DNA from 2 places in the Anoxybacillus sp. ST70 genome. Region 2 is predicted to be linked to the other one. Evidence: riboswitches for the same ligand, from Rfam matches in the RefSeq annotation. Region 2 holds a riboswitch; the other holds the start of a gene.

Region 1 (7,457 bases), on a different contig from region 2:
TCAGAAGAAGCAGAAATTTCGGCCGTCCGTTCAACAAACCGTTTCGCAATAGACGATACTTCATCCATTGAAGCATGCACTTGATGAACGCCTGCTGACATTTGCTCTGAAATCGCTGATAGTTCTTGGATTTGTGCATTCACTTGTTCAATGGAACGCAAAATTTGCCCAAAGAACGTTCCTGTCTGCTCCACTAATTTTGTTCCTTGTTTCACTTCTTCCGTTCCTTTGCCGACAATTTGCACAACATAACCGGTGTTTTGTTGAATCATCTCAATTAATTGCGCAATTTGATTTGCCGATTCGCGAGATTGCTCTGCGAGTTTACGCACTTCATCCGCCACAACCGCAAATCCTTTTCCGTGTTCTCCGGCACGTGCCGCTTCAATCGCTGCGTTAAGTGCTAATAAATTCGTTTGTTCAGCAATGCCGACGATGACGTCAACAATTTTTCCAATTTGGGCCGACTTCTCATCTAACTCTTTAATAACTACATTTGTTTCGTTTGTTGATTCGTTAATCGTATTCATTTGCGTCACAACTTGTTGTAAATATTGCTGGCCAACAGTAGCTTGTTTTGTCGTTTCTGTTGCGGAGTTCGCCACGACGGTTGCTGTTTGAGCCATTCGCTCAATTCCTGCCGCCATTTCACCGATCGCTTGCGAACTCTCCTCCGCATGTTTTCCTTGCATTTCTGCTCCTTGGGCTACTTCTTGAATCGCTGTCGTCACCTCTTCTGTCGCTGCGCTTGCCTGTTCAGCACTTGCCATCAACTCTTGGGCGGAAGCAGACACATGCTCAGTCGCTGTGCTTACTTGTTGAATAAGCTGTTTTAAATTGTGAACCATTTGGTTAAACGATTTTGCTAATTTACCAATTTCATCACGATTTGCTACATGAATATCATCAACTGACAAATCGCCGTGTGCAATTTTTTCGGCATGTTCAGAAATTTGTTGAACAGGTCTTGAAATTTTTTCGCTCATATATAAAGCTAAGGCCATACTAACAAGAAAAGAGATACCGATTGTAATAAGCGTCGTATACTTCATGTCTTTCGCTTGTTCAGACAACGTTTCACTCATTTGCTGCAAATGCTTCACTTGCGTCGCACGCGCTTGTTCTCCTGCCTCTGTCACTTCAACCGTAATCGCATTTCCTCGCTCTTTCATAATCCGTGAAATTTCATCCATTTGACCTTGCTTTTTAAACTCTATCGCTTGTTTCGCAATGTCGCGATACTCTTGCTCTGCTTTTACTAGACGATCAACCTCTTGTTTTGCCTCATTTTCTAGTTGTAATGATGCAATCATCTCTTGGTTATCTGTAAACTCGCTCGCTGCTTGCTCAAATGCGGTTAAGCTTTCCGGCTTTCCATTAATTAAATACCCCCGCACAGCAATTTGTTCGCGTAACATCGCATTTTGCATATTTGTCACGAGCGTAATTCGTTCAAATCCTTTGTTCATCGCTTCTGAATATTGTTGATCAATTGTCTCTAGCCGATTATATGTAAGCATACTTACAACAATAAACAACAATAATACCGAAAGAAACGTCGCCACTAATTTTTTTCTGACTGTTACCTTCATGCTGTCTTCATCCTCCTATGTTAATAAAAATAAAAGCTGCCTAAAAAACAAATACATAGGCAGCTATCGTTCGACAGTAAAACCTTCTTATCATTTCCTTATAAGAAGGGCAACTGGCTGGCATATCTATACAATAGACGTAGCCCCTATAGCTTTGCGCCCTACCCTTTCGAGTAGTTTGCCGATTATTCAATTTTTGACATTTTTATCTTAACACAACAACTAGGAAAAAGGAAGTAGTGATTTGTGATCAAAAGGGTAACATTTTACTTCGTCAAGATAACAAATAAAAATTTACCTTTTTATCTAAAAAACTTTTACATTTTTTCGAACAGTTTGTTTATGATATTTTTAACAAATTTAATACATGTTACATTAAATATGCATAGACCAAAAAATCCCTTTTCACTCAGAAGGAGGATTATAATTATGAAAGCTGCAGTTGTGGAACAATTTAAAGAACCATTAAAAATTAAAGAAGTAGAAAAACCAACAATTTCATATGGAGAGGTGCTAGTGCGCATTAAAGCGTGTGGAGTATGTCATACAGACTTGCATGCCGCACATGGCGACTGGCCTGTAAAGCCAAAACTACCGCTCATTCCTGGACATGAAGGCGTTGGTGTCATCGAAGAAGTCGGACCAGGGGTGACGCACTTAAAAGTCGGAGATCGCGTCGGTATCCCTTGGCTTTATTCCGCCTGCGGCCATTGTGATTATTGCTTAAGCGGACAAGAAACATTATGTGAGCATCAACAAAACGCTGGATATTCGGTTGACGGTGGTTACGCTGAATATTGTCGTGCTGCAGCTGATTATGTCGTGAAAATTCCTGATAACTTATCATTTGAAGAAGCTGCTCCAATCTTTTGCGCTGGCGTAACAACATATAAAGCTTTAAAAGTAACAGGTGCAAAACCTGGTGAGTGGGTAGCAATTTACGGTATTGGCGGCCTCGGACACGTCGCTGTTCAATATGCAAAGGCGATGGGGCTAAACGTCGTTGCTGTCGATTTAGGCGATGAAAAACTTGAGTTAGCTAAACAGTTGGGAGCTGATCTTGTCGTCAATCCAAAACATGAAGACGCCGCGCAATGGATGAAAGAAAAAGTTGGTGGCGTGCATGCAGCTGTCGTCACTGCTGTTTCGAAAGCAGCATTCGAATCAGCCTATAAAGCAATTCGTCGCGGCGGCGCTTGCGTACTTGTCGGATTACCGCCAGAAGAAATGCCTGTACCAATTTTTGATACCGTTTTAAATGGAGTAAGAATTATCGGTTCAATCGTTGGTACGCGTAAAGACTTGCAAGAAGCGCTTCAATTTGCGGCAGAAGGAAAAGTAAAAACAATTGTCGAAGTTCAACCGCTTGAAAACATTAACGATGTATTCGATCGTATGTTAAAAGGACAAATTAACGGTCGCGTTGTGTTAAAAGTAGATTAAGGAAGGCGTCCTGAAGGCGCCTTCTTATTTAATTTCAACTAAAATGAGTAGAGCTATTTCTTCGTCGTATTAATCCGAAACGGAACGTAAAGTGGACAAAATCTCATAAATGCCGTAGCGATAAGAACAATTCCTAAAATGCCGACATATTTTATATTTCCCTCAAGAAAAAATAATCCTAATAGTGCAATACCTAATATGAAGCGAATCATACGATCGACGGAACCAACATTTGCTTTCATCTTTTTTCCTCCCCTCTTCTCATCTCTCTTTAATCATAGAAGAAAAAAAGGAAACGTTCTGTGATAAAGTCACATTGTTGCAAATTTGTCACACAATCTTTCTTTGTCTACAATTTTTACTTTTCCACGCGCCAGTTGAACGTATCCGTCACGCTCAAGTTGCTTTAATATTCGGCTGACGACTTCGCGTGCCGTTCCAAGTTCCACAGCAATATGTTCATGCGTCATCTCGATCATGTTTGTCTTGCTGTTGTCGCATCGTGTAAGCAAAAACTCGATTAAACGCTTATCCATTTTTTCAAATACGATGTGCTCAATCATTTGCATCATCGTCATAAAACGATTCATCATCATGTCATAAACGAACGTTTGTAGTTCAACATTTGTTGTCATCATCTTCGCAAACGTATGTTTCGGGACAATTAGTGCTTCCACATCTTCTTCCACAATCGCCGTCGCAGGAAAAGGTGAATGTGACAACAAACTGGAAATAGTCAATACACATGACTCTCCACGACAAACGCGATATAAATTTACTTCCTTCCCATTCTCCCCTATTTTTGCAACCCGAATGACACCAGAGACGATAAAAGCGACATGCTCACACATATCCCCTTCTCGAAAAACAACCGTTCCTTTTGAAAGCTTTATCTTTATGTATACGTTGTCGTGCAAAAACGGAAACAATCTTTCTCCCCCTTTCTTTCCTTATATTACAACGTAACAACATCCCTTTCCAATAAGAAAAGGGACGTTTTCTATGTTGTATATTAGTCATCGTCAAACAATTGAACGAACGTTTTTCAATCCGCTCGCATATGCCAAACATCTCGCAGGATTTTAAAAAGCTCAAGTGACCCTTGAGCTTTTCTACGTCCCACAAAATGTTTTATACGGGCGGTCAGACGGTGCTGGAGGCTTGGCATATTGTTCTTGTTCTTTCGTGTACGCATACGGATGTTTCAACACGTCAAGTAGTCGCTCCATGACCGTATCATCCCCATGCTCAGCCGCTGCCGCAAGCGCTTCTTCCACGCGATAGTTGCGCGGAATAATCGCCGGATTGTGTTGTCGCATCCGTTCGTACACTTCATCTTTCGTCATATCTTGACGGGCCATTCTTTGTTGCCAACGTGTATGCCAGTCGCGAAACTCTTGTTCGCAAAACTCCCATTCATTTATCGTCAACGCGCGAAACGTATTCGTATAATCGGCGCGATATGTGTACATAAGATGCAGCAACTCCCCGATAAGCTTTTTATCTTCCTCTTCTTCCGTCCAAAGCCCAAGTTTTGCGCGCATCCCTTGCAGCCAATACGTTTCATATAGCGTTGGAAATTGTGCGATTACTTTTTGCGCAAGCTCGATTGCTTTTTCTTCTTCGTCATGTAAAAGCGGCAAAAGGCTTTCTGCAAAGCGGGCGATGTTCCACCCAGCAATGTACGGCTGATTTCCATACGCATACCGCCCTTGCGTGTCAATGGAACTAAATACTGTCGTCGGATCGTACACGTCCATAAACGCACACGGTCCATAATCAATCGTTTCTCCGCTAACCGTCATATTATCCGTGTTCATCACTCCATGAATAAATCCGACTAATTGCCATTTCGCAACAAGCGCCGCCTGCTTTTTCATCACTTCTTCAAGGAAAAAAAGATAGCGGTTTGGCGCATGTTCACCGTTCGGATAATGTCGCTTTATCGCATAATCCGCTAACGCCTGTAACTCCTCTTTTGATAAAAAACGCGCCGCATATTGAAACGTTCCAACACGTAAATGGCTCGCTGCCACACGCGTCAAAATCGCCCCTGGAAGTTCCTTGTCACGGATGACGACTTCCCCTGTCGTCACGACCGCTAAACTTCTTGTCGTCGGAATACGAAGGGCATGCATCGCCTCGCTAATGATATACTCACGAAGCATCGGTCCAAGCGCCGCACGTCCATCTCCCCCGCGCGAATACGGCGTCCGCCCCGACCCTTTCAGTTGAATATCAACCCGCTCTCCGTTTGGCGTCACATGCTCGCCAAGTAAAATGGCGCGCCCATCGCCAAGCATATTAAAATGGCCAAACTGATGCCCGGCATACGCCTGCGCTAACGGCTCGGCCCCTTCCGGAATACTGTTTCCTGCAAACACCGCCACTCCTTCTTCGCCCGCTAACGCCTCCGCACATAACCCAAGCTCATCCGCAAGCGAACGATTAAGCACAACAAGCGCTGGATCACTGACAGGCGTCGGACGTATTTTCGTAAAAAATCGCTCGGGTAAACGAGCATAGCTATTGTCAAAATTCCAGTTGGCGTTCAATATATTTCCCTCCTTTCAACTTTATCATATACTTTTCTCGACGACACAAACATCATTCCTGCTTTAAAAAGCAGAATACTCCCCTTCCATTTTCAACATAATAATGGAATATCTACATATATCATGGTAAAATTTTATAAAACATTCGTTAGGTGGTTTTATTTATGGATAAAAGTTTTTTCGAGGAACTACAACTTCTTGCTAAACAATATCCTGATGCAAGCGTTATACAGCGTCTATCACCGAAAGATTATATTGAAGTTCTCGTTCTTCATTCCGCCAAACAACTCGCTCATAAGTTAAAAACTTTGGCTGAAGAAAACCGTTTTGATGAAATCATTCAATTAACTCAACACATTTCTACATTAGTATCAAATAACAACGATTCTTTTTCTTTGCCGCTCTCTATGATTACATACACATATGGACAACGAGAAATACCAATTATAGAGGACTTTTTCTTATCTAGATTACACTTACTATATAATGACAAACATACAATGAAAAACTTTTTCAAAACATTAAAATATGAAATGCTGACAGCTGATTCCGTTGATTTGATGGTTAGCTTCATTCGGATGTCAGGACTACAATTATTGATTCGTCCATTACTTATGCTTGAAAAAGAACGTATTCCTGTACGCATTATCACATCGACCTATCTAGGCATTACAGAACCAAAAGCGCTTGAAAAACTAATGCAATTTTCTAACGTACAAGTAAAAATAATCGATACGCAACAACAGTCTTTTCATACGAAAGCGTACATGTTCCATCGACGTTCAGGATTAAATACAGTAATCATAGGCTCATCAAACATTTCACACTCGGCCCTTATTAACGGACATGAGCTAAATGTAAAGCTGCCGGATACAAGCTTTTTACCCATTTATGAGCATACAAAGCAAATGTTTGGGAAAATATGGGATCATACAGATACGATTTCTCTTGATCACGCCTTCATTCAAAAATATAAACAACAAACAATGAGAGAAGAAAACAAACCTTTAGCTGCTGAGTCGAAAGAAGAATATATCGTTACATCAAGTGTGAAACCGAATGATATGCAGAAAAAAGCATTAAAAAACCTTGAACACACAAGAAAAAGTGGTAATACAAAAGGAGTCATTATCGCTGCTACTGGAACTGGAAAAACGTATTTAGCAGCTTTTGACGTAAAAGCATATAATCCAAAAAAGCTTTTATTTATCGCTCATCGTGAAGAATTGCTAGACAAGGCAATTGAAACGTTCAAACATGTACTAGGTAACGATCATCTATTCGGGAAAATTACAGGGACAGTGAAACAATTCCATAAACCGTATTTATTTAGCACCGTTCAATCGCTATCTAAAGATGAAACGTTGCAACATTTTGAGCAACATGAATTTGACTATATCATTATCGATGAATTTCATCATGCCGAAGCACCTACATATCAAAAAGTGATTCGTTATTTCCAACCAAAATTTTTACTCGGCTTAACAGCAACACCAGAAAGAATGGATGGAAGAGACGTTTTAGCGATTTGTGACCATAATGTCGTATATGAAATACGCTTACGAGAAGCGTTAGAAGCACAGTTGCTCGCACCATTTCACTACTTTGGCATTTCAGATCGTACAGTAGACTATAGTCAAATTCCATTAAAAAATGGCATGTTTGATGAAGCATCGCTTGTGAAAGCTTTAAAAACAAATGAACGAACAGATTTTATTATCGAAATGATTCGTACATATGGTTACGATGGTGATCGTATCATTGGGCTTGCGTTTTGCGTAAATATTGAACATGCAAAATATATGAGCGAACAATTTAATAAACGCGGATATTGCACAACATACTTAACTGGTGAACATAGCGTTGA
Region 2 (7,457 bases):
CTCCTTCTCCTTGTGCCCGCAGTATATGTCGGCTATCGAAGCTATAAACGAGCGGGAGTAACGATTAAGAGTGAGCAGCTAGCATTGAGAAGTGGATGGCTGACGATAAAAACGGTATATATGTTAAAACATCGTATTCAGTCATTAACGATCTCGCAAACTCGTATGCAACAACGACTCGGATTATGTACAGTACGTGCGACTGTCATGCCGGGCATACGCACAAAAGTTGTTGATGTGGACGAACATGAGGCACAAGCAATATACGAATGGTTTTTGAGAAATAAGGAATAAGTTTGGCACTTCACCAAAAGTTGTAGTTATTAAATAAAGACGATTGTGATAGAAACTAAACACTTTGTTTTACTTTTTATACTACATTGCTTTATTTGCTATGTTGCTATCAAGTTTAAATTTAAAAAGTACATCTTTAGGTGATGAACCATAAGTTTCAAAGTTTACTTTTTTCTTCCTCATCATTATAATTATGCAGTCGATGAGTAAAGGTGGAGGCTGAGTAAATGAAAATTACGTTAGCGCAATCAATTAATCTCCTTTCGTTTTTAAAAAGGCGAGTAGACGAGCTGCAAGCGGAGTTGTTGACGACTCACACGGTTACCGTTCCAAAAGGGGAGATGTATACACCGCCAGAACGGACGGTCGAGCAAGTACTTACAGAGATGGCCGAAATACAGAAAGATGTGCTTGTACTACAAGAACTGATCAACGAAACGAATATGCAACAGACTGTCGAATGGAAAGGGGAACGTATTTCTCTTATTCGCGCGATTGAAACAGCGAAAATGTTGCGGAGTCGAGTTCATTTGTATAAGCGACTAGGAGACACAAAACCACGCGAGTATTATGGTGGAAATGTGGTGATGGAAACTATTGCATTATTTAATCCGAGCGAATATAAACAAGCCGCAGAAATGTTGGCACGCCAAGTCGAAGTGCTGTCTAGTCGCATTGATAAAGTCAACTATACTGTGGAAATAGACGTTTCGCTTGCGAGCAAATATTTAGAGGCATAAGCAGCTTTAAGGGCATTTTGCAAAGTGCCCTTATGGGTGCTTAGGCACCAACGAGAGAGATGAGGAAATGATCACCATTCTTCAAAGTCCTTTTTAGTCTAAGAGCGGGATGCGAACGGAGAACGGAGAACGAGTAACGATGTAACGTTTTACGAGTAACGAACGGGTAAATAGATTTTGGTTTTCTGTTTTCTTTCGATCATTCTTCTCTCTCTCTCTCGTCATTGTATATATGCATTCGATCATTAGGAAAAAACGGCATACAATGAGTTATTTTGGTTTTCCTATAACTTCTCCGTTATTTCCTGCAACACTTCTCCAATTTTGCGACCATGTATAAGCAAATCCGCCCAATCATCTAACGGTGTCGGTTCCATGTTCACAATCACTAATTTGGCCCCGCTTCGTTTTGCGATGACAGGAAGTTCGTTAGCTGGTGACACTTGTAAAGAAGAGCCGAGCACAATCCATAAGTCTGCTCGTTCGGCTGCTGTCCATGCTTGTTCAAACGCATCATACGGTAACGATTCCCCGAATAAAACAACGGAAGGGCGCAAAAAGCCGCCGCATGTGCACGTAAACTGTTCCTCTACATACTGTTTTGCGTCGTATGTTTGCCTGCAACGCGAGCAATGCACCGTTTGCAACGTTCCGTGTAATTCAATGACATTTGTACTGCCTGCTTGTTGGTGAAAGCCGTCGACATTTTGCGTGATGATTTGATGAAGAAGCCCCCGCTTTTGCCAATCGGCCAAAATCATATGCCCGACATGTGGCTTACATTTAAGCAACGTACGAATACGATATTGATAAAATGCAATAAACTCGTCTCGGTTATGTTGCATCGCATACGTACTTGCTAATTGTTGTGGATTTTTCGTGCGCCAAAGCCCTGATTTTGCCGAACGAAAATCGGGAAGCCCGCTTTCTGTAGACATTCCTGCTCCAGTAAATACGACGGTATACGAAGACTCTTTCAACCATTTTTCTAACATCTCGCATCCCTCCTTTTTATCTACCATAACTACTTCTTTATTCGCCCTTTTCTTCCTTTATTTTCACATATGTTTATAAGAAAAATAAGAACTTTTGATTCATGCCTATGAAAATGAGCGAAGTATAATAAGAAGTAAAGGCACAGCTAAGGAAACTTAGCGTCGCAAAGCTATAGGGGCTAACGGGATACCTATGCCAGCCAGCTGCCATTACCAAAAAAATATACATATGAATATGGAGGAAATGGTAATGTTTAAAAAAGGATTACCAATTTTACTAGCATCGATGCTCGTTGCTTCTCCAACTTTTGCAGCGAAGCATGATGGAGCAAAACATGTACAGAAAAGTCAGCTTGTCGTGAAAAAGGAAGAAGCGAAGAAAAAACAAGAGTTAGCTAAACAGAAAAAAGAAGAGGCGAAGAAAAAACAAGAATTAGCGAAAAAGAAAAAAGAACAACAAATGTTAAAAAACAAATTGGCAGAGCTAAATAAAAAGTTAAGCAAGATTGAAGAGCGTGTAAACGAGGTGACAATAGCACTTGAAACGTTTAGCACGCCGAAAGAACAACCAACTGAACAACTAGCTGAACAACCAGCACAACCACAAAGTGAACAAACAACAGAGGAAATGACACAAGTAGTCAATGAACAAGATAGCGCTACTGTGACTACGACTGAACAATCACCTGTCGTGCAATCGGATAAAGACGACGAAGCGGAAAAACAAGAAGAGTTAGATCAATGGTTTGGGAAGCTTATTGCTGCTTCTAATCAATTAAAAGCAGTAAAAAATGAAATTCGTGCGTTAGAAAAGAAAGTATCTAAGAATGATGTCAACGTACAAGCGTTGAAAGAAAAAGTAAAGGCGTTAGAAGAAAACGTACAACAAAATAAAAAGAAGTTGCTTGAACTGTTATAAGGGTGCCTGTTGGCGCTCTTTTTTTGCATATTTTCGCGTGAAACACAAATGATAATAATCGTTCGAAAGGAGGGAAGCGAATGAACATCACACGTGCGCAACAAATTGCTCAGTCACCCGATATGAAAAATGTAACGTATAACGGAAAAGCCGTGTATATTGAACATGTCGATGTACAAACGGAAATGGCAACGATTCATTTTTTAAACAACCCAGAAAAACAACAGCGCGTTCCGATTTCACAGCTAGAGGAGCATTAAGTGATGGGGATGTGACAAAGCAACTTGTTTGTCACATCCTTTTTTGTTGGAGTAAATCAATCAGTAAGTGTACAAGTTTGTTGTTTTTCATTGTCGGCGAATAAAGATAAGAAAATGTTCGATAAAAAGGAGAATGTTTAACGTAAACAATCGATAAGTTTTTATGATTCAACTCCTGTTCAATGACATGACGTGAAAGGAGGGCTAAACCGTTTCCGTGCATTAACGTTTCTTTTATTCCTTGATTGCTGCTAATAATTATCAGTGATTTTACTTTTAGCCCATTTGAACGAATAAAATGGTTAAAATATTCACGTGTGCCAGACCCTAATTCGCGTGTAATCCATAGTTGGTTTTGTAAATCGTTTATCGATACTTCCTGTTTGTGAGCGAGAGGATGATCGTTAGACGCAACGATGACTAGCTCATCTTGCATAAATGGGTACACCACAAGCTCTTTTTCATTTGTTTGACCTTCAATTAAACCGATATGTGTTTGATACGTACGAACGAGCTCTACAATTTCTTTTGTATTGCCGATGATCACTTCCAATTGTAATTCTGGATAATCGTTTTGTAAGGCGCATAAAAAAGTAGGTAGCACGTATTCTCCGATCGTAAAACTAGCCCCAATTTTTAATGTTCCTTTCACACAGTCGTGATGTTCCAAAATATCTTGTTTCGTTTGTTCGTATAACGTGATCATTTTTTTTGCTCGATCATAAAGCAATTCTCCCGTTGGCGTCATTTGTAGCTCTTTTGGTGAACGAATAAATAGTTTTGTTTGAAACTCTTTTTCTAAATTTTTAATGTGCAAACTTACACTTGGTTGAGATAAATGAAGAATTTCTGCTGTTTTTGTGAAATTTTTCACTTCAGCTAATGTAATAAATGTTTTTAATTGTTCGTACATATCGTTCGCTCCTTAGTTATTAAAAAAATAAATAGTTCTGATAATTTATATTTATTTTACTAATTTTATTTTTTAAGGTAAAGTCAAATAAAACATACTTGATTTATAGGAATAGTAGAAAAATGAGAGGTGAAACATGTTGCCATTTCAAGTGACAAATAGTCCATTTAATGAAGAACAAGTCGAGCTCCTCAATCGGCTTTGGCCAACGTTAAATTCCGCACAAAAACTTTGGCTAAGTGGGTATTTAGCTGCAACCGAGTCGGTCGGAGCGCTTCAACAAGAAGCATCTGCAACGAAGGAAGTGACCGTTCTTTACGGGTCGCAAACAGGAAACGCGCAAAAACTAGCGGAAAAAGTAGGAGAAACGCTCAAACATCGCGGGTTTCATGTCACCGTTTCCTCGATGCTTGATTTTAAGCCAAACGAGTTGAAAAAAATAAATACGTTGCTCCTTGTTGTTAGCACATACGGAGAAGGGGAACCACCAGATAACGCCTTGTCATTTTACGAATTTCTTCATAGCAAGCGCGCGCCAAAACTCGATCATCTTCGTTTCTCTGTATTGGCGCTTGGCGATACGTCGTATGAACATTTTTGTAAAACGGGAAAAGATTTTGATAAACGGCTAGAAGAGCTAGGCGGAAAGCGGTTATACGAACGCGTCGATTGTGACGTCGATTATGAAGAAAAAGCAGCGAAATGGCTAGAGGGAGTGCTTGGTGAGTTAGATAAGCAAGGAGCCATTTCCGTAGCAACAACTTCATCTGCACAAGCGAAGCCAACGACTATTTATTCACGAAAACATCCGTTTCAAGCGGAAGTATTAGAAAATATCAATTTAAATGGACGCGGCTCAAACAAAGAAACACGCCATATCGAATTATCGCTAGAAGGTTCTGGGCTTGTGTTTGAACCAGGCGATGCGCTCGGCGTTTTTCCAAAAAACGATCCAGAGTTAGTTGATTGGATGATAGCAGAAATGAAATGGAGTTCAGAAACATTAGTTTCTGTAGAAGAAAATGACGAACCATTACGAGAAGCGTTGCTATCCCGTTTAGAAATTACCGTACTGACAGAGCCGTTGTTACAAAAATTAGCTGAATTTTCGAAAAATCGCGAGTTTCATGCGCTTCTTTCTGAGGAACAAGAAGCGAAGCGAAAAGACTATATGAAAGGGCGCGATGTATTGGATGTCCTTCGCGATTTCGGCCCGTGGGAGATGACACCACAGCAATTTGTCTCTTCATTACGAAAGTTGCAACCGCGCTTTTATTCAATTGCAAGTAGCTTACTAGCTTATCCGGATGAAGTGCATATGACTGTTGGAGCGGTTCGTTACGAAGCACATGGGCGTTTGCGAAAAGGAGTTTGTTCAACGTTTTGTGCTGAACGTCTACACATTGGCGATAAACTTCCTGTGTTCGTTCATCAAAATCCGAATTTTAAACTCCCGAAAGATACACATACGCCAATTATTATGATTGGACCAGGTACGGGAGTGGCGCCGTTCCGCGCTTTTATGCAAGAGCGTGAGGCGATTGGCGCGAAAGGGAAATCATGGTTGTTTTTTGGTGACCAACATTTCGTGACCGATTTTCTTTATCAAAAGGAATGGCAAACGTGGCTAAAAAACGGTGTGTTGACGAAGATGGATGTTGCCTTTTCACGCGATACGAAAGAAAAAGTATACGTGCAACACCGAATGATGGAACAAAGCAAAGAACTGTTCCGATGGTTAGAAGAAGGAGCAGCCGTTTATGTTTGTGGCGACAAACAACGCATGGCACGAGACGTTCATGAGACGCTTATCCAGATTATTGCGAAAGAAGGAAAGATGACGAGTGAACGAGCGGAAGCGTATGTGGCGGACATGCAAAAACAAAAACGTTACCAACGTGACGTATATTAGGGGGGATGATTGTGGAAAAGTTTGTATTAACACCGCCGGATGGACCACCAAGCGACGTTGAGCGCATTAAACGAGAAAGCAACTATTTGCGCGGAACGTTGAAAGAAACGATGGAAGATCGCATCACTGCCGGCATTCCAGAAGATGATAACCGATTGATGAAATTTCATGGTAGCTATTTGCAAGATGATCGTGATTTGCGAGCCGAGCGGCAAAAACAAAAATTAGAGCCAGCGTATCAATTTATGATTCGTGTTCGTACCCCAGGTGGCGTAGCAACACCAGAGCAGTGGCTTGCGATGGACGAATTGGCGAGGACGTATGCGAACGGGACGTTGAAACTTACGACACGACAAGCATTTCAGTTTCACGGCGTATTGAAATGGAATATGAAAAAAACGCTCCAAGCCATTAACGAGGCACTGCTTACGACGTTAGCGGCATGCGGTGACGTCAACCGAAACGTCATGTGCAATCCGAATCCTTACCAATCGGAAGTGCATGCAGAAGTGTATGAATGGGCGAAAAGATTAAGCGATTATTTATTACCACAAACAAGGGCGTATTACGAAATTTGGTTAGATGAAGAAAAAGTAGCTGGAACACCGGAGGTAGAACAAGAACCAATTTATGGGCCGCTTTACTTGCCACGAAAATTTAAAATTGGTATCGCTGTTCCACCGTCAAACGATGTCGACGTGTTTTCACAAGACCTTGGATTTATTGCGATTGTTGAACACGGAAAGCTGACGGGATTTAATGTAGCGATCGGTGGCGGCATGGGAATGACGCACGGTGATCGCACGACATATCCGCAGCTCGCAAAAGTGATCGGTTTTTGTAAACCAGAACAAGTGATTGATGTGGCAGAAAAAGTCGTTACCATTCAGCGTGATTACGGCAATCGCTCCGTACGTAAACATGCTCGTTTTAAATATACGATTGATCGGCTTGGTTTGGATGCAGTAAAAGCAGAACTAGAACGTCGGCTTGGATGGAATTTAGAAGAAGCGCGCCCTTACTATTTCGAGCATAATGGCGACCGCTACGGTTGGGTTGAAGGTGTGAACGGAACGTGGCATTTTACGTTATTTGTCGAGGGCGGACGGGTGAAAGATACAGATGATTATCCACTGATGACAGGCTTGCGGGAAATTGCAAAAGTGCATACAGGTGATTTCCGTCTTACCGCTAACCAAAACTTAGTCATCGCCAATGTGCCAAGTGAGAAAAAAGAAGAAATTGATGCGCTTATTAAGCAATATAAATTAACAGATGGGAAACATTATAGTGCCCTTCGTCGTAACTCGCTAGCCTGTGTGGCTTTGCCAACGTGTGGATTAGCGATGGCAGAAGCAGAGAGATATTTGCCGACACTCATTGATAAAATTGAGGAAATTGTTGAGGAAAACGGGCTTCGTGAC

What was found. Region 2 has a riboswitch for cyclic di-GMP ahead of K1I43_RS08065 (GumC domain-containing protein). Riboswitches for the same ligand answer to the same signal wherever they lie in the genome.
Region 1: it holds a riboswitch for cyclic di-GMP, as region 2 does, so the genes downstream of both, K1I43_RS11190 (methyl-accepting chemotaxis protein) here and K1I43_RS08065 (GumC domain-containing protein) in region 2, are expected to answer to the same signal.

The regions. Positions count from the first base shown of each region.
Region 1 covers NZ_JAHZOF010000008.1:30,148-37,604, forward strand. The annotation lists gene K1I43_RS11190 (methyl-accepting chemotaxis protein) at 1-1,592, opposite strand, end outside; cyclic di-GMP riboswitch class I at 1,698-1,785, opposite strand; gene adhP (alcohol dehydrogenase AdhP) at 2,022-3,035, shown strand; gene K1I43_RS11200 (YgaP family membrane protein) at 3,089-3,277, opposite strand; gene K1I43_RS11205 (Crp/Fnr family transcriptional regulator) at 3,347-3,964, opposite strand; gene K1I43_RS11210 (protein adenylyltransferase SelO) at 4,148-5,590, opposite strand; gene K1I43_RS11215 (DUF3427 domain-containing protein) at 5,755-7,457, shown strand, end outside.
Region 2 covers NZ_JAHZOF010000004.1:197,955-205,411, reverse strand. The annotation lists gene K1I43_RS08080 (PH domain-containing protein) at 1-294, shown strand, start outside; gene K1I43_RS08075 (DIP1984 family protein) at 522-1,034, shown strand; gene K1I43_RS08070 (NAD-dependent deacylase) at 1,319-2,029, opposite strand; cyclic di-GMP riboswitch class I at 2,159-2,241, shown strand; gene K1I43_RS08065 (GumC domain-containing protein) at 2,280-2,948, shown strand; gene K1I43_RS08060 (small acid-soluble spore protein H) at 3,029-3,208, shown strand; gene K1I43_RS08055 (LysR family transcriptional regulator) at 3,240-4,121, opposite strand; gene K1I43_RS08050 (assimilatory sulfite reductase (NADPH) flavoprotein subunit) at 4,258-6,033, shown strand; gene cysI (assimilatory sulfite reductase (NADPH) hemoprotein subunit) at 6,039-7,457, shown strand, end outside.